Regions from separate parts of the Leucobacter faecis genome, predicted to be linked through region 3. Evidence: predicted binding sites of a transcription regulator. Region 3 holds the regulator's gene; each other region holds the start of a gene.
The links. Region 3 encodes HrcA, which represses chaperone genes, less so after heat shock. Its sites were predicted from a motif close to TTNGCACTCGNNNNNNNCGAGTGCNAA; they were not measured.
Positions count from the first base shown of each region.

Region 1: the regulator HrcA is predicted to act here: its motif matches at 5,264-5,290, upstream of groES (co-chaperone GroES).
Region 2: the regulator HrcA is predicted to act here: its motif matches at 1,715-1,741, upstream of groL (chaperonin GroEL).

Region 1 is NZ_JBTJEP020000001.1:158,491-165,909, reverse strand. It holds gene ACXR2T_RS00820 (DUF3817 domain-containing protein) at 1-127, opposite strand, end outside; gene ACXR2T_RS00815 (SURF1 family cytochrome oxidase biogenesis protein) at 138-1,034, opposite strand; gene ACXR2T_RS00810 (GuaB3 family IMP dehydrogenase-related protein) at 1,041-2,162, opposite strand; gene guaB (IMP dehydrogenase) at 2,297-3,799, opposite strand; gene rarD (EamA family transporter RarD) at 3,871-4,794, opposite strand; gene groES (co-chaperone GroES) at 4,887-5,183, opposite strand; gene ACXR2T_RS00790 (DUF4190 domain-containing protein) at 5,437-5,832, shown strand; gene ACXR2T_RS00785 (THUMP-like domain-containing protein) at 5,839-7,074, shown strand; gene ACXR2T_RS00780 (DUF4190 domain-containing protein) at 7,198-7,419, opposite strand, start outside.
Region 2 is NZ_JBTJEP020000027.1:13,453-20,871, reverse strand. It holds gene ACXR2T_RS15030 (heme/hemin ABC transporter substrate-binding protein) at 1-786, shown strand, start outside; gene ACXR2T_RS15025 (LytR C-terminal domain-containing protein) at 921-1,604, shown strand; gene groL (chaperonin GroEL) at 1,800-3,419, shown strand; gene ACXR2T_RS15015 (FHA domain-containing protein) at 3,576-4,421, shown strand; gene ACXR2T_RS15010 (ATP-binding cassette domain-containing protein) at 4,418-6,730, shown strand; gene ACXR2T_RS15005 (endonuclease domain-containing protein) at 6,864-7,419, opposite strand, start outside.
Region 3 is NZ_JBTJEP020000016.1:4,275-11,693, forward strand. It holds gene lepA (translation elongation factor 4) at 1-1,282, shown strand, start outside; gene ACXR2T_RS11915 (DUF1990 family protein) at 1,279-1,971, shown strand; gene hemW (radical SAM family heme chaperone HemW) at 1,972-3,195, shown strand; gene ACXR2T_RS11925 (S-layer homology domain-containing protein) at 3,369-5,210, shown strand; gene hrcA (heat-inducible transcriptional repressor HrcA) at 5,411-6,448, shown strand; gene dnaJ (molecular chaperone DnaJ) at 6,493-7,419, shown strand, end outside.

The DNA.
Region 1 (7,419 bases), on a different contig from region 3:
CATACTTCATGACCATCACGGCGCACAGCAGCAGCAGCATAATGCCGGTGATCACCGAAGTGACCTTGTAGAACGAGAGCGCCTTGCGAATACGCGGGTAGTCGGCGGGCTTGGGCTGCAACTGCATGGTGTGTATTCTACCGTTCGGTTTCGAGGGGTGCTGCGGGCTCTTGTTCGCCCGCGGCCTGAAGAATCTTGAGCTCGTGTTCTTTTTCCCACGCGTCGCGCGCGAGGCGGTACCAGAAGAACACGGCAAAGCCAGCAAACACGAGCCACTCAATCGCATAGAACACGTTGAGCCAATTCACCGCATCGACGGGCAGCGGCGCGACCGAGTCGATCGGGTCAAGCCCAAGTGTCGTGAGGGCCGCAGTGCTGGCCTCGCCAGCGCTGCCTGCCGCGGGGTGCAGCACGAAATAGCCCGCGTACACGGGCCCGTCCACGTGCTGCCACACGTTCGCTAGGTGCGCCGACGTCATCGCGGCAAGCGACTGCGGATCGCTCGCGGCCCGGGGAATCTGCGGCGCCTCGGGCGGCATGTACCGCCCCTCAAGCTGGCGCGCATCAATCAGATCCGGATCGCGCGAAAGCGCAGCCGCCGCAGCCTCGGCCGCGGCCTCGGTGGGTGCCCAGCCAACCGCGACGGCGAGGTGTGCATCGTGCGCCGCGTCAACGCCTGTAGTGACCAGGTTGCCGACGACCCAGGCGCCCTCAGCGCCGTCGTTGACACGCTTCGTGACGACGGCAAAGTCGCCCGGGGCGAAGGCGCCGCCTGCGAGCACGACGCTCGCGGCGGCCTCCTCAGTAACGCCCTGCGTCGGTGACGCAACCTCAGACAGCGCCCGTGGCGTCTCGGTGTCGATTTCTTCTTGCACCTTCGACTGCACGGCAAAGCCTGCCTGCCACTGCGCGAGCGCTGCGAACCCGGCAGCTACCGCGAGCGCAAGCAACAGCGCGAGGATCCAGCGCGGCCTGCGCATCACCCGGGCGAGCGTCGGCTCGCCCAGGTACTCGGGTCGTTTCGAACCCGACATGCCGGGTTAGCGCTCGGCGTGGACGATGCCCACGCGCTGGAACTCCTTGAGCTCCGAGTACCCTGTCGTGGCCATAGCGCGGCGCAGCGCACCAATCAGGTTCGAGCTGCCGTCTGCCGTGTGGGCGGGGCCGTTGATGATCTCGGCAAGCGGAGCCACTTGGTCGACCTTCACGCGGCGACCGCGGGGCAGATCTTCGTGGTGTGCTTCTTGGCCCCAGTGCCAACCGTGGCCGGGGGCGTCTGAGGCTTTGGCCAGCGTCGAACCGAGCATCACAGCGTCAGCGCCGCACGCCATCGCCTTGATGATGTCGCCCGAGGTGCCGAGACCGCCGTCGGCGATCACGTGCACATAGCGGCCACCCGACTCGTCGAGGTAGTCCATGCGCGCACCAGCCACGTCGGCGATCGCCGTCGCCATGGGGGCGCGGATACCCAGGGTAACCCGGGTCGTCGACGACGCGCCGCCACCAAAGCCAACGAGTACACCCGCGGCGCCCGTACGCATCAGGTGCAACGCCGACTGGTAGGTGGCGGCACCGCCCACGATTACGGGCACGTCAAGCTCGTAAATGAACTGCTTCAGGTTGAGCGGGGTGCGCCCAGCCTCTGCCACGTGCTCGGCCGAGACCGTGTTGCCGCGAATCACAAACAGATCGACGCCCGCGTTCACGACGGTGTCGGTGAACTCGGCGGTGCGGTGCGGCGACAGGGCGCCCGCAACGGTTACGCCCGCATCGCGCACCTGGCCGAGGCGGTCGCGAATCAGCTCGGGCTTGATGGGCGCTGCGTACAGTTCACGCATGCGGTCGACGGCTTCGCGCTCATTCTCGACGCGCGCAAGCTCTGCCAGCAGCGGCTCGGGGTTCTCGTGGCGGGTCCACAGGCCCTCAAGGTTGAGCACACCGAGGCCGCCGAGGCGCCCCAGTGCGATTGCCTGGTCGGGCGACATGACTGAGTCCATAGGCGCGCCAAGCACCGGAATGTCGAAGTGGAACGCGTCGATCGACCATGCGGTCGATACCAGCTCTGGGTCTCGGGTGCGCCTGGTCGGCACGACTCCGATCTCGTCGAAGGTGTATACGCGACGTGCGCGCTTTCCGCGGCCGATCTCGATCTCGTTGCTCACCCGACCAGTCTACCCGGCCAACCCTGCACGCCTTCGCAGACGCCCCGCTATCTGACACAAAGGGCCCGGGGAGACTTGCTCCCCGGGCCCTGTGTCACGTTACGCCACGCGCGGTGACACGTCGTAAGCCGTCGCTAGTTGCGGTAGTTAGGCGCCTCAATGACCATCTGCACATCGTGCGGGTGGCTCTCTTTAAGACCGGCCGAAGTAATGCGCACGAAGTTACCGCGGTCCTTCAGGTCAATGATGGTGCGCGCGCCGACATAGAACATCGACTGTCGCAGGCCACCAATCATCTGGTGCGCGACCGCTCCCACCGGGCCACGGTAGGCAACCTGGCCCTCGATGCCCTCGGCGATGAGCTTCTCGTCACTCGGAACATCGGCCTGGAAGTAACGGTCCTTCGAGTACGAAGTGCGCTCGCCGCGCGTCTGCAACGCACCCAGCGAGCCCATGCCACGGTAGTTCTTGTACTGTTTGCCGCCCACGAAGACGAGGTCGCCGGGGCTCTCGTCGGTTCCGGCGAACAGCGAGCCCATCATCACCGATGATGCGCCCGCGACGAGTGCCTTCGCGATATCGCCCGAGTACTGCAGGCCACCGTCGGCGATCACGGGCACGCCCGCAGGGGTGGCGGCCTTAGCGGCCTCGTACACTGCGGTCACCTGGGGCACGCCCACACCAGCGATCACGCGAGTGGTGCAGATCGAGCCGGGGCCCACGCCCACCTTGACCGCGTCGGCGCCAGCCTCGACGATCGCTTTTGCGCCAGCGTACGTTGCGACGTTACCGCCGATGATGTCGACGCCGTTGAATGCACTGTCTGCCTTGAACTTGGCGATGATTTCGAGCACGCCCTTGCTGTCGCCGTTGGCGGTGTCGACGACAATCACGTCAACACCCGCATCAACCAGCTGACCCGCGCGCTTCCACGCGTCGCCGAAGAAGCCCACCGCAGCGCCCACGCGCAGGCGGCCAGCGTCGTCCTTCGTGGCAAGCGGGTACTGCTCTTCTTTGTCGAAGTCCTTGACCGTGATGAGGCCGGTGAGCCTACCGTTGCCGTCGACCAGCGGCAGCTTCTCGATCTTGTGCTCGCTAAAGATCGCCTGCGCCGCGTCGCGTGAAATGCCAGCGGGGGCGGTGATCAGCGGCATGCGAGTCATCGCGTCGGCCACGCGCACCTGCGAGCGATCCTTGGGCTCGATGAAGCGCATGTCACGGTTGGTGATGATGCCGAGCAACACACCGTTCGAATCGACAACGGGCAGGCCCGACACGCGGTACTCACCGCACAGCGCGTCAACCTCGGCCACGGTTGCGTCGAGCGTCGTGGTCACGGGGTTCGTGATCATGCCAGCCTCGCTGCGCTTGACCCGGTCGACCATTTCGGCCTGATCCTGGATCGACAGATTGCGGTGCAAAATGCCGAGGCCGCCGTTGCGCGCCATAGCCACAGCCATGCGTGTTTCGGTGACCGTGTCCATGGCAGCAGACACGAGCGGAATGTTGAGCCTAATGCGGCGGGTGAGCTGCGTGGACGTGTCCGCCTCGCTCGGGATGACGTCGGTGTGCGCAGGCAAAAGCAGCACATCGTCGTAGGTTAGTCCGGTGAATGCGAAGGGATCACGCTGTTCCATGGCACCTCATCTGTCGTGTAGTGAAGTTTTCGGGGCGCCAGCAAGCCCGGGGTGGGGGCGGCGCCGTCGTACTAGTCTAACGGCACCTGAACCGGGCCGGTCTGTGCAGCCGGCGAGCGACGCATTTGCGCCACCATTTCAGACACCAAAATCACGAGTGCGACCCACACCGCCACGAACCCGATCCAGCGCGTAATCGACACTTCTTCGTGCATCACGAAGAAGCCGTACAAGAACCCGAGCACCGGTGTGAGGAACTGAATGAAGCCGAGGTACGACAGCGGCAGCCTGCGTGAGGCCTCACCAAACAGGATCAGCGGGATCGCGGTCGCGATGCCACTCGCGAGCACGAGCACAGCGATGGTGGGCCCGTGCGCAAAGGCTTCGAGCCCGACCAGGTTCGCGATGAGAATCATCTGCACAATGCCGATTGGCACCGACACGAGCGTCTCGACGGTGAGCCCGGTGACCCCGTCAACGCTCTCCCCCGCGTGTTTGTGCACCGCGCCATAGAGGCCGAATGAAACCGCGAGCCCTAACGCGATCCAGGGGAAGCTACCGTAGCCAATGGCGGCAATCACGACGCCCACCGCGGCGATGCCCACGGCGACCCACTGCGGGCGCGTGAGCTTCTCATTTCTCACGAGCACACCAATGAGAATCGTGAAGAGCGGGTTGATGAAATAGCCGAGTGCGGTCTCGATGACGTTGCCGGTCATCACTCCGATCACAAACAACTGCCAGTTGATGTACAACAGCAGCGAAGACAGCGAGAACCAGCCGAGCAGTCGGGGTGTCTTGATGATCTTCACCACGTGGGACCAGCGGCGTGTAAGTGTGACGAGCAGGGCACAAAAAACGAGCGTCATGCTCACGCGCCACGGCACCACCTCGAGCGGGTTCACCACCGCGATCAGCCCGAAGTACATGGGGAACGTGCCCCACATGAGGTAGGCACCGACGCCATACCCGAGGCCTGCACGAAACCGTTTCACTGCCCCAGTGTATCGGGACAGCGCAGGAGCGCAGACGAAAGCGAGCCCCTCAACCGAATGGTTGAGGGGCTCGCTTTAACGCGCTGTTTTACTTAGCGCGTGACGACTGCGAGGATATCGCGAGCCGAGAGCACGAGGTACTCGTCGCCACCGTACTTGACTTCGGTGCCACCGAACTTCGAGTAGATGACAACGTCGCCGACGGCAACGTCGAGGGGAATGCGGGTGCCGTTGTCAGACACGCGGCCGGGGCCCACTGCCACGACCTCGCCCTCCTGGGGCTTCTCCTTCGCGCTGTCGGGAATAACGAGACCCGAAGCAGTGGTCTGCTCGGCCTCGACCTGCTTGATAACGATACGATCCTCGAGCGGCTTGATGGCGACCGACACAGTAGACCTCTTTCCGATAGCTGAAGTGTTCGCGCGCTCGCCCAGTGCGTGCGCGCCCACCACAGAGTCTATGGCGCACGTTGGCACTCGTGCAAGAGGAGTGCCAACGCTCTGCGTGAGTATCGCGCACAGCGAACGAGAACGCGAACACAATTGCACCGCAGTGAACACGAAAAACTGGGCGCGTAGACTGATTACAGAATTTCTCGGGCAGCCTGTCGTCTCGCCCCACCACTCTTGTTTGAGGAGCACCATGTCTACCCCCACCATGCCAGGCCCGCACGCACCGCAGCCGCACGGATACCAGCAGGTACCCCATGCGCCTTACCAGCAGCCGCAGCAACGCCTCCAGCAGCCGGTGCCGTCCTCGAACACCACGCTTGGCGCCACCAACACCTTCGCGTTTCTCGCGATCATTTTTGCGTTTGTAGTACCTCTTGCTGGCATCATCTTCGGCCATATGGGGCTCAGCCAGATCAAGCGCAATGGCGACGCAGGTCGCGGCATTGCCCTCACCGGTCTCATCATCAGCTATGCCGCCTTCGTCTCGCTATTGCTGTTCTTCTTGTTCTATGCGCTCGTGATTTTCGCCTTCATCGGTGCCGTCGGGTCCGCGGGAGGCGCGTTCACCGACCTCACGATGTCGTAATCCCCCGTGACAGCTCAACCTGATTCCCCCGTCGCTCCGGGGTGGGAAGCTCTCCTCTCAGAGGCGGGCACTGCACTCCTAACCGAGGTGTGCCGAACCCTCGACGAACCCGGTGTGTCGGCCACCCAGTTGAACGGAAGCCTGCGTAAGCGCGGCATTGATCCGGCCCTCATTGCCGCTGTGCTGACGCAGGCAGAGATGCGCCGTAAGGCACGCGCAAAGTTTGGCGATTTGGCGGGCTCCCTCCTCTTTACGCAGGCGGGGCTCGAGCAGGCGACGCGGGCGCCGGTCGCGCGTTTGCACGCCGCGCGGTTCGCTGCGGCCGGTTGCCACGCCGTCGCCGATCTCGGCTGCGGTATCGGGGCAGAGTCACTCGCGCTGCTTGCCGCGGGTGTCGCGCCGCGGGCGGTGGAGCTGGACCCGTTTACGTCCCAGCTTGCGGGGCACAATCTCGCCGCGCTGGCGTCGAGCCTGGGCCGCGATATACCCGCGGTAACCAACAGCGACGCGCTGTCGTTTGACCTGGCTGGCTGTGACGGCGCATTTCTCGACCCAGCGCGCCGCACCGCCGGGCACCGTGATACGCGGCGCATCGCGTCACCCGACGACTACTCACCGTCGCTCAACTTTGCGTTTGCCGTGGCCGAGTCGCTGCCCACGGGGGTGAAACTCGGCCCGGGGCTGGACCGAGAGCTGATTCCTGACCGCGCCGAAGCTCAGTGGGTATCGGTTGACGGCCAAGTCGTTGAGACCGGGCTGTGGTTTGGGCCCGTTGCGCGGCCCGGCGTAAAGCGCGCGGCGTTGGTCATGCGCGGTGACGAGTGCTACGAGCTCACCGCCGCCGCTGATTCGGTTGATGCCGAGACGCGCGGTCTGGGCGACTACCTGTACGAGCCCGACGGAGCCGTGATTCGGGCACGCCTCATCGGCGACCTTGCGCGGTCCCTGGGCGCCGGCATGCTGAGCGAGAAGATCGCGTACCTCACGTCTGACGCACTGGCAGTGACACCGTTTGCGCAAGGCTTTCGTGTGCTCGACCGGCTGCCAGCGAAGGAGAAGGAGCTGCGACGAGCCCTCGCCGAGCGCGACATTGGCACCCTCGAGATCAAGAAGCGTGGCGTTGACGTCGATCCCGCCGCGTTACGCAAGCGCCTCAAACTGCGCGGCAAAGCCAGCGCAACGGTGTTTCTCACGCGCGACGGCGACGACGGCCACATCGCGCTGCTAGCGGAGCGCTGCTAGCGGAGCGCTGCTAGCGGAGCGCTGCTAGCAGCGCGATGCTCGCGCGCCGACGGCGCCATGGATTCTGCGAGTCGCAAGCTCCCGCAGAATGACAGGAGCTTATCGGCCCTACTTTCGGTCGTTCTAGAAGTCGTTCAGCGACTCGGGGTCGAGACCGAGCTCTGCGCAGCCAAACGGCGTACCGAACACGTTGATGGTCGCGTACGGGTCGACCGCACACGTCTCGATCCATCCCAGGCTCTGCGCCGTCGCCCAGATGAAGAAGATTCCGACGAGGGTACCGAGGAGCGTGCTTATCGACCCGATGACGATACCGACGATGCCGGGCACGTTCTTTGCCCCGGC
Region 2 (7,419 bases), on a different contig from region 3:
GTGCACTCGCTCGGGCTGTCAGATAACCTCGTGGGCCGCGACATTTCGACCAATTTCCCGGGCGCTGAAGACCTCCCGGTCGTGACCCGCGAGGGTCACTCGATCGACGCCGAGGGTGTGCTGTCGCTCAACCCGAGCCTCATCATCACCGACGGCTCGATCGGACCGACTGACGTGGTGCTGCAGCTGCGCGAAGCCGGGATTCCCGTCGTCACAGTTGACCGAGCCGTCGACGAACCGACCACGTATGAGACAACCCAGCAGGTCGCAGACGCGCTCGGGGTGAGCGAGGTTGCGCTCGAGCGTAACGCCGAGCTCAAGGAAGCGATCGCTGCCAAGGAGGCCGAGGTAGCGAAGCTGCTCCCAGCCGACGAAGCAAACCTGCCGCGTGTGGCGTTTCTCTACGTGCGCGGTACTTCGGGCATCTACTACCTGTTCGGTGAGGGCAGTGGCATCGACAGTATGATCCGCTCGGTGGGCGCGATCGACGTTGCGGCCGAGATCGGGTGGAAGGGCGAACGCCCCATGACCGATGAGGCGCTCATCGCGATCGATCCCGATGTGCTGCTCGTGATGACTCAGGGGCTCGAGAGCGCGGGCGGGGTCGACGGCCTGCTCGCGGCCCAGCCGAGTATCGCCCTCACGACCGCTGGTAAAAACCGGCGCATCATCGACGTCAACGAGAAACTCTTGTTTGCGGGCGGCACTCGGCTGCCCGACGTGATCGACGGCCTCGCGCGCGCAATTTACGCGCCCGATTCGCTCGCTCCCCAGGCGCAGCAGTAACAAGCGACTCCGGATCAAGCCCGCGTTACCCCGTGGTTCTTCACCGCGTTTGCAGTCGTTGCACTGTAATGTAGGGGCGAATCGCCGGTGTCGTGTCACCACCTTTGGCGCCGGCTAGTTACTTGAGGAGCAGTGTGGGGCAGAAATCCGCAGGGGTAGGGGAGCGTCAAAGCTACCCCGAGGACCGCTTCGATCGCGTGCAGCACACCGGTCGGGTGGGCGCGCATCGCGTCACCGCCCGCCCGCGCTATGTGTGGCATTTTGTGATTGCCGGGATCATTGGGTTCGCGCTGCTCACCGCCGTGGGTGTCTTTGCCGTGCACAACATCGGTGCGGCAGGCAAGCTACCGTTGCAGGACCCCGCGCCTCAGGTGGAGGCGCCTAAAAAAGTAGTGCCGCAGCTCAACCCAGAGGCAACGGTGGCGGTGCTCAACGGCAGTGAGACTGTCAACCTTGCGGCCGCCCTCGACAAGATCATTGCCGACGAACAGTGGGGCCAGATCTTGTTCTCGGGCGCCGCGGCGACACAGGACGTGACGATCTCAGCGGTGTTCTACAGTGACCCCGCCGACGCAGAGGCCGCGGCAGGGCTCGCGGCAAAACTGGGTGGTCTGTCTACCTACACGACGAGCGAGTACGACGAGTATGGCGCACAGCTCATCGTGTTGCTCGGTTCTGACTATGCAGGCCCGGGCATTGAAGAAGCGGCTGCCATGACGGCAGCCGGCGGTGCCCCCGGTGACGTGGCCGACGGCGTAGCCGTTGATCCGGAGCCGGCGACCGACCCCGAGACGCCGGCCGAGCAGCCAGTCGAGTAGCCAGCGTAAGCGGCACGCAGTGCTACGAGCTGAGCGCAGCTTCTCTTTCGAGACGTGTTCGCTGTGCGCGAGCTGCTTGCACTCGCACAGCACGAGTGCCAGTATTGTTGTTAGCAGTCGGATCGACTGAGTGCTAACGGTGAAGACCCGCGTCGGCGCTCACCACTTCGAGACCGTCCGGAAGGGGCGAATTACATGGCAAAGATGATTGCGTTTGATGAAGAAGCACGTCGCGGCCTGGAGCGTGGACTGAACATCCTCGCCGATGCCGTTAAGGTGACGCTCGGCCCGCGCGGCCGCAACGTCGTGCTCGAGAAGAAGTGGGGCGCACCCACCATCACGAACGACGGCGTTTCGATCGCCAAGGAGATCGAGCTCGACGATCCCTTCGAGAAGATCGGTGCTGAGCTCGTCAAGGAGGTCGCTAAGAAGACCGACGACGTAGCAGGCGACGGCACCACCACCGCTACCGTGCTCGCTCAGGCGCTCGTGCGCGAGGGCCTGCGCAACGTTGCCGCAGGCAGCGACCCCATCGCGCTCAAGAAGGGCATCGAGAAGGCTGTAGCAGCTGTCTCGGCGCAGCTCCTCGCCAACGCCAAGGAGATCGAGACCACCGACCAGATCGCGGCTACCGCTTCGATCTCGGCCGCTGACGAGCAGATCGGTCAGCTCATTGCTGAGGCGATCGACAAGGTCGGCAAGGAAGGTGTTGTCACCGTCGAGGAGTCGAACACGTTCGGCACCGAGCTTGAGCTCACCGAGGGCATGCGCTTCGACAAGGGCTACCTGTCGGCATACTTCGTCACCGACGCAGACCGCCAGGAGGCAGTCTTTGAGGATCCCTACATCCTCATCGTCAACAGTAAGGTCTCGAACATCAAGGACCTGCTTCCCGTTGTCGACCCCGTCATCCAGTCGGGTAAGCAGCTGCTCATCATTGCTGAAGACATTGAGGGCGAGGCGCTCGCGACTCTCGTGCTCAACAAGATCCGTGGCATCTTCAAGTCGGCTGCTGTGAAGGCTCCCGGCTTCGGCGACCGCCGCAAGGCCATGCTGCAGGACATCGCTATTCTCACGGGTGGCCAGGTCATCTCTGAAGAGGTTGGCCTCAAGCTCGAGAACGCAACGCTCGACATGCTCGGCACCGCACGCAAGGTCATCATCACCAAGGATGAGACCACCATTGTGCAGGGTGGCGGCGAAGAAGACGCGATCCAGGGTCGCGTGACCCAGATCCGTCGCGAGATCGAGAACACCGACAGCGACTACGACCGTGAGAAGCTGCAGGAGCGCCTCGCGAAGCTCGCTGGCGGCGTGGCCGTCATCAAGGCTGGCGCGGCAACCGAGGTTGAGCTCAAGGAGCGCAAGCACCGCATCGAGGACGCCGTTCGTAACGCGAAGGCAGCCGTTGAAGAGGGTGTGCTCCCCGGTGGTGGCGTTGCCCTCATCCAGGCTGGCAAGACCGCGTTCGAGTCGCTCGAGCTGACCGGTGAAGAGGCTGTTGGTGCCCGCATCGTGCAGGTTGCCATCGAGGCGCCGCTGCGCCAGATCGCAGCAAACGCTGGCCTCGAGCCCGGCGTTGTTGCGAACAAGGTCGGCGAGATGCCCGTGGGCCACGGCCTGAACGCTGCGACCGGCGAGTACGGTGACCTGGTTGCCCAGGGTATCCTCGACCCGGCTAAGGTGACCCGCTCGGCGCTGCAGAACGCTGCGTCGATCGCAGGTCTGTTCCTCACCACCGAGGCAGTTGTTGCCGACAAGCCCGAGCCCGCTGCGGCACCGGCTGGCGACCCCACCGGTGGCATGGACTTCTAAGTCCGACACCACTGGGCGGCCGCGCCGCCCGAGAAGTTCGCGGGGCCACACTTTCGAGTGTGGCCCCGCGTTTTTCATTGGAGAAGATGGGCACACCCCGTGCGCTTGCAATGTACGATGGGGTGTTGCCCATCATGTGTCTTCGAGAGGCCGAGTATGCAGCCCCACTATGCCCAGGCGTTAGACCTGCGCCCAGATCTCACGCCGCAGCAGCTGCGCGACCTGTTGGCGAGCCAGCCAGAGCAGGCGCTCGCGGTGGCTGTGCACCCGCAAGCCGACGCCCCGCTGCGCGCTTGGCTGTGGGAGACGGGCGACGGGGCGATGCGACTGTCGATGTATCAGTTCTACCTCGCGCAGCGCGAGCGAATTGCAGCGCTGGGGCAGCCGCTGCCCGGCGATGCCGTACGGTTCGACGAGGCCGTCGCGCGCACCTATGCGCAGTGGCAAGAGGGGCTGGTGGGGGCCCCGCACGAAGATTTGACCATGACAATGACGTCGACGAGTGGTGAGCACGCGCCGTCTCCCCAGGTATCGCCGCTCGCTAAGCCGGCGGCGCCCGCACACGCGGCGGGAGCCGAAGAGGGTGCCGAAGCCGCGGTGCCACAGGTTCAGCTACCCGCGGTTCAGGCACCCGCTGACGGGTACGGCGATGCGGTTGATCCGGCGCCGATTGCGTGGCTCTCGCTGCCCGATGGTGCGCAGGTGGCATTGACCGCGGTGACGGTGCTCGTCGGTCGGAACCCAGAGGCGCTGTACCCGAGTGCGCAGCTCGTGACACATATTGATGAGCGCAGGCTTCTGTCGTCGACGCACGCGCTGCTTCGGCTACACGATGGGCACTGGTTTATTAACGATCTCGGGTCAACGAACGGCACGATTGTGGGGCGTGACCCCCGCACGCCCGCGCTCACTCCCGGGCAGACCGAGTTTTTGGCGGGCGAGTTTATGCTCGGCGGCCTGCCGTTTACGCTTACGATGCTTCACCCGGAGGGGATCCTGTGACCGCGGTAAACACAGTGCACGCCGTGCAGACTGCGCGCACCCAACTGGGCGCGACGGGCTCAGATAGCGGGCAACCAGCGCTCGAGCTGGTGTTTGAAGGCCAGCAGCGCGCGCTGTCGGCGGGCGATTTCTTTATCGTCGGGCGCACGAGCGGTGCTGATCTGCGCATCGACCTACCGATCGTTTCCAGGCGCCACCTCGTGGTCGGGTACAAGAATGGCTGGTTTGTCGAAGATCTCGGCTCCCACAATGGTGTGTTCGTAGATGGCCGCCGAGTCGAGCGCGTCGCACTGACGGAGGCGACGCAGGTGCGGCTTGGTAACGCGACGAGTGGACCGCTGCTCGAACTGCGCCCAGACGCTGCCTCGGTATCTGCCGCAGCGACGCGAGCCCTCACACCGCACGAATTTGGGCAGATGCTCGGCACACTGACTCCGCCGCCGCTGCTCGTTGACGCTGGTTTTGCTGCCGAGCCTGGTGTTGGTGTTGGTGTTGGTGTTGGTGCCGGTGCCGGTGCCGGTGCCGGTGCTGGCGTTGGCGCGTGGGCGCCACCCGTGAGTGCCACTAGCAACCTTAACGCGCAGGCACCCGTCACAGCTACCCTCACCGGCGGGCTTGAGGTGCGCGGTCTCGGGTTTACGGTCGAGGGTGGCAAACGACTGCTGCGCGATGTCACATTTGACGCGGGCAGGGGTACGCTGACGGCGATTGTCGGGCCCTCGGGGGCGGGCAAATCGACCTTCGCGCGCGCCGTGTCTGGCCTCACGAAACCCAGCTCAGGGCAGGTCACCTTCGACGGCGTCGACGTGCATGCACAGTACGACCGCGCGAAGTCGATGATCGGCATGGTGCCACAGGAAGACGTGATTCACGGGCAATTGACGCTGTTGCGCGCGCTGCGTTATGCGGCGCGACTACGGCTCGGCACGGGCATGAGCGCGAGTGAACGCGAGGGCCACGTGCAGCGTGCGCTGGCACAACTCGACCTTGAAGCACACGTCAATACGCGCATTTCAAAGCTGTCGGGTGGCCAGCGCAAGCGTGCTTCGGTCGCGCTCGAGCTGCTCACGGAGCCCGCCTTTCTGATCCTCGACGAGCCGACCTCGGGGCTTGATCCAGCGCTCGATCGCCAACTCATGAGCGAATTTCGCGCGCTCGCCGATGGCGGGAGGACGGTGCTCACGATCACACACTCGGTGGCATGCCTTGACGTGTGTGACCAGGTGCTCGTGCTTGTACCGGGCGGTGCGCCCGCGTTTATCGGTAGCGAACAGGGCGCATTCGCCTATTTCGGCACCACCGACTGGTCAAATATTTTCGACCTGTTGAAGGATGACCCCCAGGGCTGTGCTGAGCGCTGGTTGGCATCGGTCGAAGCGCGCTCGCTCGCGGTAGCGCACGCGCTCAAACCGTCGCAGCCGTCGCAGCAGTCGCTCACTGAGACGCCTCCCGCTCCGTCGACCAGCAGGCCCGCGCAGTTCTTGACACTGATGCAACGACAGCTCTCGTTGATGCTCGCCGACAAGGGATACACAGCGTTCTTGATCGCGCTGCCGTTTGTGATTGGGCTCTTACCGCTCGTGGTGCCAGGCGAAACCGGGCTGACCCGTGTGCAGCAAGCGAAAGACGCTCAAGAGCCGCAGATGATTTTGACGCTGCTCACGATCGGTGCGGTGTTCATGGGTATCTCGATGAGCATTCGAGATCTCGTTGGTGAACGAAGCATTTATGCGCGGGAGCGAGCGGTCGGGCTCAGCACATCGGCCTATCTCGCAGCAAAGATTGTCGTGTACAACCTGCTGGGCCTGTTTGGTGCTGTGGTGATCGTCGCAGTGTCTGGGCTGCTCAAAGATGCGCCCACCGGTGACGGTGTCTTGGGGCTCGGTGCTCGGATCGAGCTCACGCTCGCGATTGCGCTGACAATCTCCGTTGGGGTGCTGATTGGCCTGCTGCTGTCGGCGCTCGTGAGTTCTCAGAACCAGGTGATGCCGGTGCTGATCGTGGTGCTGATGGTGCAGATGGTGCTCAACGGCGGGTTGATTCCGCTCGTCGACGCTGGCGTGCTGAACTGGATCTCGATGTCGGTGCCAGCACGCTGGTCAATGTCGCTGGGGGCCGTGAGCATCGACCTGCATCATCTGCTCTCGATTGCCGACGAGGTGGAGCGTGTGGCGGCCGAGGCCTCCATGCCCGAGCTCGACTCGATGTGGAACCCGAGCGCACTGCGCTGGTGGTTTGGTTTCTGCATCTTGAGCGGCATGGCCGCGCTCATGGCTGTAGCTACGTGGTGGCGCACGCGCACGCGGTAGCTGATCGACGGTGGCGCGGGGCGAGGGGACTGGGGCCGCAGCTCTCCGGTCGCGTCGGCTGTGCCGCCGCTCCTGCCAGACCCAGCCAAGCAGCCGCCCCAGCCCCCTCGCCCCGCGGGTTGCTCAGCACGGGCTACCGGGGCAGGTGCCGGCCCTGAGCCAGGTGTTGCATGATGAGGCCTTGTGCCGTTGCCCAGCGATGCATGACCATGCGATACGACAGCCGAATCACAACATATCCGGCGAGTTTCAAGACGGAATCGTGTGCATTGTCGCTGTCGCGTTGTGCGCCTTCGTGTTGTGCGCCGTCAATTTGCAGTACGAGCCAGTCTTCCACCAAGAAGTCGACGTGGTGCCCGAGGATCCACGCCTGCGGAATTACCTTCAGACGGAGTGCCCGCAGTCGACGCAGCACAAAACTTTCGAGCCCCGAGTCAGAGAAGACCGAACACTCGTTGGCGAGCTGCAAGGCTGCACCGTGCAAAGGTAGCTGCAGCAGTGTTTCACGTGACACCAGCTCCCGCCGCAGTGCCGACTCCCAGACTGCAAATGCTTCTTCATACGGTTGACAATGTGCCACATAGTTGAGTGCATTTTCGAGTGAGTCGACGAGTGCGAATGGTTCACGTCGCACAAGCGGAACTTTCCAGTGCGTGACCGCGCCCACTCTGCCGTGGTGCGCGCTCGCA
Region 3 (7,419 bases):
CAAGCGTATTCCCGCTCCGGTGGGTAACGCTGATGCCCCCGCCCGCGCCATGATCTTCGACTCGGTCTACGACGCGTATCGCGGTGTGGTCACCTATGTGCGCATGATCGATGGCAAGCTGAACCCGCGCGAGAAGATTCAGATGATGTCGACGGGCACCGACCTCGAAGCGCTCGAGATTGGTGTGTCTTCGCCCGGCCCGACTCCCACGAAGGGGCTCGCAGTTGGTGAGGTCGGGTACCTCATTACCGGTGTGAAAGACGTGCGCCAGTCGAAGGTCGGCGATACGGTCACCTCCAAGATCGGCGGCGCTACCGATGCTCTACCCGGTTACACCGACCCCAAGCCGATGGTGTTCTCAGGGCTCTACCCGCTCGACGGCAGTGATTTTCCGGTGCTGCGCGAGGCGCTTGACAAGCTCAAGCTCGAAGATGCGGCGCTGCAGTACGAGCCCGAGACGTCGGTCGCGCTCGGCTTCGGATTCCGTTGCGGGTTCCTGGGCCTGTTGCACCTCGAGATTATCTCTGAGCGCCTGCGCCGCGAGTTTGACCTTGACCTCATTGCCACCGCGCCCAGCGTGGTCTACGAGGTCGTGACCGACGACGGCAGCGAGGTCACGGTCACCAACCCGTCAGAGTACCCCGACGGCAAGATCAAGACCGTGAGCGAGCCTGTTGTGCGCGTCGCGATCCTTACGCCCAAGGACTACGTCGGTGCGATCATGGAGCTGTGCCAGTCGCGCCGCGGCAGCCTGCTCGGCATGGAGTACCTTGGTGAGCGTGTCGAGCTACGCTACAGCATGCCGCTCGGCGAGATCGTGTTCGATTTCTTCGATCATTTGAAGAGCCGCACGCAGGGCTACGCGAGCCTCGACTACGAACCGATGGGCCAGCAAGAGGCAGACCTGGTGAAGGTCGACATTCTGCTGCAGGGCGAGCAGGTTGACGCCTTTAGCGCGATCGTGCACCGCGACAGCGCCTACGCCTACGGCACACTCATGACCGAGCGGCTGCGCAAACTGATTCCGCGCCAGCAGTTCGAGGTGCCCATTCAGGCCGCCATCGGCTCGCGCATCATTGCGCGTGAGAACATTCGCGCGATCCGCAAGGACGTGCTCGCCAAGTGCTATGGCGGCGATATTAGCCGTAAGCGCAAGCTGCTTGAAAAGCAGAAGGAGGGCAAGAAACGCATGAAGATGGTAGGACGCGTCGAGGTGCCTCAGGAGGCGTTTATCGCCGCGCTCTCGGGCGATGTCGAAGGCAAGGAAAGCGGCAAGAAGTGACCGAGGGAACGCCAGCCCGCCGCGGCAGTCACGTGCAGATGCCCGCGGCCTACGCCGCGGTGGGCGCGTCCAAGCAAGCCGATGTCGTGCGGTTTCCGCCCGCTGGTTCGACTGCGTATGAAGAAAGTTTGCGCCTGGGCAGTGGCCAACCGAGATTTTTGATCGCATCGAGTGCCCTCATGACGTGGGCGGCGCAGCTCGGCGCTGGCATGCAGGTTGAACACCTCGGCGGCGCTGACGCGCAAACCTATGCCGGCCCAGAGTTTGGCGCCGACGGCACACCAGTGGCCCCCGCCCATCCCGAAGAAAAGTTCGCGGCCGACGGCACGCCCTATATCGCAGCGGGAAACCGCGTGCGCGTCACCTTTGAAAAGAACGCCACACGCGAACTTCTCGTGGTGTACACGGTCGATGAGCCCCGACGTGCTGGGTTCGCCTGGGGCACGGTCGACACTAACGGACCCGTGGGCGAGCAGCTGTTTGTGGTGGAGCATCGCGACGATGACTCGGTGTGGGCCGTCGCACGAGGTTTTCTTGAAGCGTCAAAGGACGGTCTGTTTGGTCGTAAGGGCAAGCAGGACCTGCAGGCTGCGCTGAACTCGATCGTTCCGCAGCTCCGGGGCCTCCTGCCGGGAGCTGCACAGTCCCGCTCCGGAGACGAGTCTGACCCGACGCCCGAGGCCAGCTAGGTGGGCGCCGCGCTCCCCGAGGGCGATCCGGCGCCCGAAGATGGCCTCCTGCCCGCGAGCGCCGCGATTGGCAGCGACGATCGCCGCTTTGGCGTCTACGTGCACGTGCCGTACTGCCGCGTGCGCTGCGGCTACTGTGACTTCAACACCTACACGGCGCAGGAGCTGGGCGGCGCGCGCCAAGACTCCTACGCCGAAGAGGCTGCCTGGGAGCTGAGCTTTGGCGCCGAGGTGCTGCGGCGCTCGGGTGTCGCCGAACGCCAGGTCTCCACGGTCTTTTTTGGGGGCGGCACCCCCACGCTGCTGCCCGCAAGCGACTTGGCGCTCATGCTGCGCCGGATCAAGGACGAGTGGGGGCTGGCACCAGGAGCCGAGGTGACCACGGAGGCGAACCCCGACTCGGTGGATGCTGCCTACCTGCAGACGCTCGCTGACGCGGGCTTTACGCGTGCAAGCTTTGGCATGCAGTCGGCCGTGCCGAGCGTGCTCAAAACCCTCGACCGCACGCACACGCCCGAGCGGGTGCCCGTGGTTACGCGCCAGGCGCGCGACGCGGGCTTGCAAGTGAGTGTCGACCTGATCTACGGCACGCCAGGGGAGACACTGAGTGACTGGGAGCGCTCGATCGATGCTGCGCTCGCCACTGATCCGGATCATATTTCGGCGTACGCCCTGATTGTTGAACGCGGTACGAAGTTGGCCGCGCAGATTCGTCGCGGCGAGGTCGCGGCTCCCGACGAAGATCTGCACGCTGAGATGTACGAGCTCGCCGAGCAGCGGTTTCGCGAGGCGGGGCTTGCGTGGTACGAGATTAGCAACTGGTCGCGTACGCCCGAGACCCGGTCTCGCCACAACCTTGCGTATTGGACGGGCGAGGATTGGTGGGCCGCTGGGCCCGGCGCGCACAGTCACGTCGGCGGCGTGCGATGGTGGAACGTGAAGCATCCGGGGGCGTATGCGCAGCGTGTCGCCGCAGGCGTGTCGCCGGCTCACTCACGCGAACTGTTGACGGCCGACGCCCGCCGCGAGGAGCGCGTGCTGCTTGAGACCCGCATCGCCGACGGATTGCCCGTCGACGTACTCGAAGCTGCCGGTCGGCGGGCCGTGCCCGAGCTGATTGCCGAGGGGCTGATCGATGGCCGCGCTGCGATTACGGGCAGAGTTGTGCCAACCCTGCGCGGCAGGCTGCTGGCTGACACCGTCGTGCACCGTTTATTGACATAGGGTACAAATAACGTTTATCTATCTTTTTTTGCAGCGCCGAATATTAAACACTGTTTGAAAAGAGTTGCAGAACAGGCTTTGGCAGGCTAACTTCTTGGTGGAGCCACTAGCAGCATTCGTTGCGGCTCCTATCCATTGGATATCCCTGAACCAAAGACGTAAGGATGTTCTGCATGTCTGTAAAGAAACCACTAGCCGTTGTCGCGACAGCGGCCATGGTTGTGTCGGGCGCCGCGTTCGGCTCTTCTGCCGCCCAGGCAGAGCCGGTCGCCCCGACGACTGTCTACATGCCCGCGGCCGGCATCACTGGCCCAGACGAGGCTGGCGAGTCTGCTGTCTACAACGAATGGCACTTTGGCCCCAAGGACAGCGAGCCACAGCGCGTCAAAACCGCCGATCAGGCACGCAATGGCCTTGTCGTCAAGGCTGGCACAGAAGCCCAGATCATCAAGGGCAACGGTAACGACGTCACGGTGCCCACGGAGGCAGAGAATGTAGCTGCCCTGCTCGGCTCACTGGGTGTTGTGGCCTCTGATGATGCGGCCATCACCTACCAGGTGGGCGTGCGCGTAAAGGATGACGTGGAGGAGAAGGGTTGGAAGGGCTGGAGCACGCTTCGCGCAGATGCTTCGAACCCGGCCCTGTGGACCTCGAGCAAGCCCATTTGTGACGTCGCCGCTGGCACGCCGACTGACCTGCAGGCATTCATCGACGGCTGCGGCGAAGACCTCTACACGATTAGCACCGGGGTGCTCGTATACCGCCCGGCGGCCGACGTGCTCGTCTCGTCGTTCACCGATGGCGCCACGACGACCAAGTTCTACGCTGAGCCGGCGGCTGCGGCGGCGGGTGCCGAGTCGTCTGCGTATGTCGAGGCCAAGGACATTCGCGCGAACGAAGAGACGTATCCTGGCTGGCACAATGGCGATAAGTCGGGCGCTGAGGCGTATGAAACGGTCGCCGGCGAGAAGGATGCGACCATCGGCCTGAAGGTGACAGGCAAGACTCAGATTCTCAACGGCTTTGCCGATGAGGATTTCCAGGCGAACGCCGCGGAGTTCGCCGCTGCGATGCAGATCGATGTCGTCGAGGGCGAGGTCTGGGCTCAGGTGCCGGTCTTTGCGTACCCCGAAGGTGCTCAGAAGGAAGTCTTTACGACGCTGCGTGCACTCGTGCCCGAGAGTGGCAAGCTCTCTGAGGCCACCGAGTGGGTTTCGTCGAAGCAGGTCGGCTCGCTCGCAGCGAACACACCCGCACCGTTTGCTGACGTGCTCGCTGCCCTCGGCGATCACGACGTGATCGGCTACGGCTTCTTTGTTGACACGGGCAAGGTCGCGACCGTCAAGTCGATCTCGTTCAACGGCGCAACCACCACGTTTGCGAAGGACGCGACGCCGGAGGAGCCCGTCGTTCCCCCCAAGACGGGTGTTGAGCTGAGCGACATCACTCCGACCACGAAGTTCTCCAAGGAGATCACCTGGCTCGCAGAGACCGGCGTGACCACCGGGTACAAGCAGAACGACGGCACGTTCAAGTTCATGCCCAAGGAGAAGGTCACGCGTGAAGCCATGGCGGCCTTCCTGTACCGCCTCGCACCGGCCGAGGACAAAGCTGGCTTCAAGGCGCCGACTAAGTCGCCGTTCGCTGACCTAAAGCTCGGCGACAAGTTCTACAAGGAGATCACCTGGGCGCACAAGCAGGGCCTCGTTACTGGCTGGGCTCAGAACACCGGCCTGCCGAAGTTCCAGCCGAAGTCGAACGTCGATCGCGATGCCGTGGCCGCGTTCATGTTCCGCCAGCACGCCCCTAAGGGCTACAAGGCCGCCGGTGAATCACCATTCGCTGACATGAAGAAGAGCGACAAGTTCTACAAGGAGATCCACTGGATGGGCACCACGGGTCTCTCGACCGGCAACAAGCAGTCGTCGGGCAAGCCCACCTACAAGCCCAAGGACAACACCACGCGTGAGGCAATGGCAGCATTCCTCTACCGTGCAGATGGTCTTCTCGGCTAGGGTGTAACACTGCGCGGCGCGGGCACCGGCTTCGGCCGGTGCCCGCGCTTCGTCGTTCTCGCGCAAACCTCGGGTGCACCTGCGCCGACCATTACTCCCATAATTTCGCCCGCAGTGAAGCTCAGCGAGCTCGTGGCGAGGCGCGGGTGCTCTGCGATAGACTTAGCAGTCGGAATAGGCGAGTGCTAGGGGAGGGCGACATGGTCTCGGAACGCAGCCTGGCGGTGCTGCACGCGATCGTGGGCGACTTTGTCTCCTCGAACGAACCCGTTGGCTCAAAGGCCATCGTTGAGCGGCACCAGTTCGGCGTTTCAGCCGCCACCATTCGCAATGACATGGCACTGCTCGAAGAAGACGAGCTGATCGCCCAACCGCACACCTCCTCTGGGCGGGTGCCCACCGACAAAGGGTACCGACTCTACGTTGACACCCTCGCCAAAATCAGGCCACTCTCAGGCTCCCAGCGCTCAGCGATCGAGCGTTTTCTGGGCGAGTCAAGCGACCTTGACGATGTGATGGCGCGCACGGTGCGCATGCTTGCGCAGCTCACCAACCAGGTCGCCGTGGTGCAGTACCCCACTCTGGGCGGCACCACCGTACGCCACATTGACCTCGTCGCACTCGGTGAAGATCGTGTGCTGTGCGTTTTAATCTTGGGCTCGGGTGTTGTCGAACAACAGCTCGCCTGGCTTCCTGCGGCGCGGGTGACCGAAGCGTGGGTGCACGGACTGCGCGACCGCATCGCCACAGCGGTCGTTGGCGCCGATGTCGAATCGGGCGTCGTTCAGATCGCGGCACTGTCAGACACCGCAGGCGAGTGGGCAGATGCGGCCGAAGCGCCGGTCGTTGACCGCGTGCTCGAGGTGGTACGTAGCCAGCTGCAAGCAAACCGTAGCGAACGCATCGCGTTTGCTGGAGCCGCGAACCTCACCCGCGGTGACGCGTTCGCGGGCTCTCTGCCCGGTGTGCTCGATGCGATCGAAGAGCAGGTTACGCTGCTGCGACTGTTTGGAGAACTCGTACAAGAAGGGCGCACCGTCGCGGCCTCCATTGGACGAGAGAACGAGCCCTACGGGTTACCGACCGCCTCGATCATCGCCTCCCGCTACGAAGACGGCGGAGCCTCATCGAAGCTCGGCGTGCTCGGCCCCACCCGCATGGACTACGCCGGCAACATCGCGGCAGTGCGTGCCGTCGCCAGATACTTGAACCAAATCTTGGGTGAGGGGTCAGCGTGACCCCGCCAGCCCATGACCGTCACAACCACTGAGGAGCCAGGCCTGTGGCCGACCACTACGAAACCCTCGGAGTCTCGCGCGAAGCGACCCCAGAAGAAATCAAGAAGGCGTACCGCAAGCTGGCCCGTCAGCTGCACCCCGACGTCAACCCCAGCGAAGAGGCGTCTGAGCGCTTTAAGAGCGTGACGCACGCCTACGACGTGCTCAGCGACCCCGAGCAGCGCCAGAACTATGACATGGGTGGCGGCCAAAACGGTGCGGGCGGCTTCGGTGACATCTTCGAGACGTTCTTCGGTGGCGGCGGTTTTGGTGGCGGCCAGCGTGGCCCTCGGCCGCGCGCCGAGCGCGGTGAAGACGCGATGATCCGGGTCGATGTGACTCTCGAAGACGTGATGTTCGGCGTGCAGCGTGACGTCACCGTCAACACGGCGGTGCTGTGTGACCTGTGTCAGGGCAGTTGCTGCCAGCCGGGCACCCACCCCGTCACCTGTGACGTGTGCAACGGTCAGGGGCAGGTGCAGCGCCAGGTGCGCTCACTGTTTGGCAACGTGGTGACCATGCACCCGTGTGGTAGCTGCCAGGGGTACGGCACCGTCATCGAGAACCCCTGCGTCGAGTGTGGCGGCAAGGGCCGCGTGCGTGAGCGGCGCACCATTCCCATCGATATTCCCTCGGGCATCGACACGGGCACCCGCCTGCAGCTGCGCGGCGGCGGTGAAGTGGGCCCGGGCGGTGGCCCCAACGGTGACCTTTTTATCGAGTTCCGCGTCATGCACCACGACATTTTCAGCCGCGACGGCAACGACCTCCTGTGCACCATGCAGGTGTCGATGACCGACGCTATTCTTGGCGCGAGCGCGAGCCTCGCTGGCATCGACGGCGCCATCGAGACCGAGGTGCCTGCCGGTACTCAGTCGGGCGATATCATCACGATTCGCGGTCGCGGTATTCAGGGGCTGCGCTCAACCAAC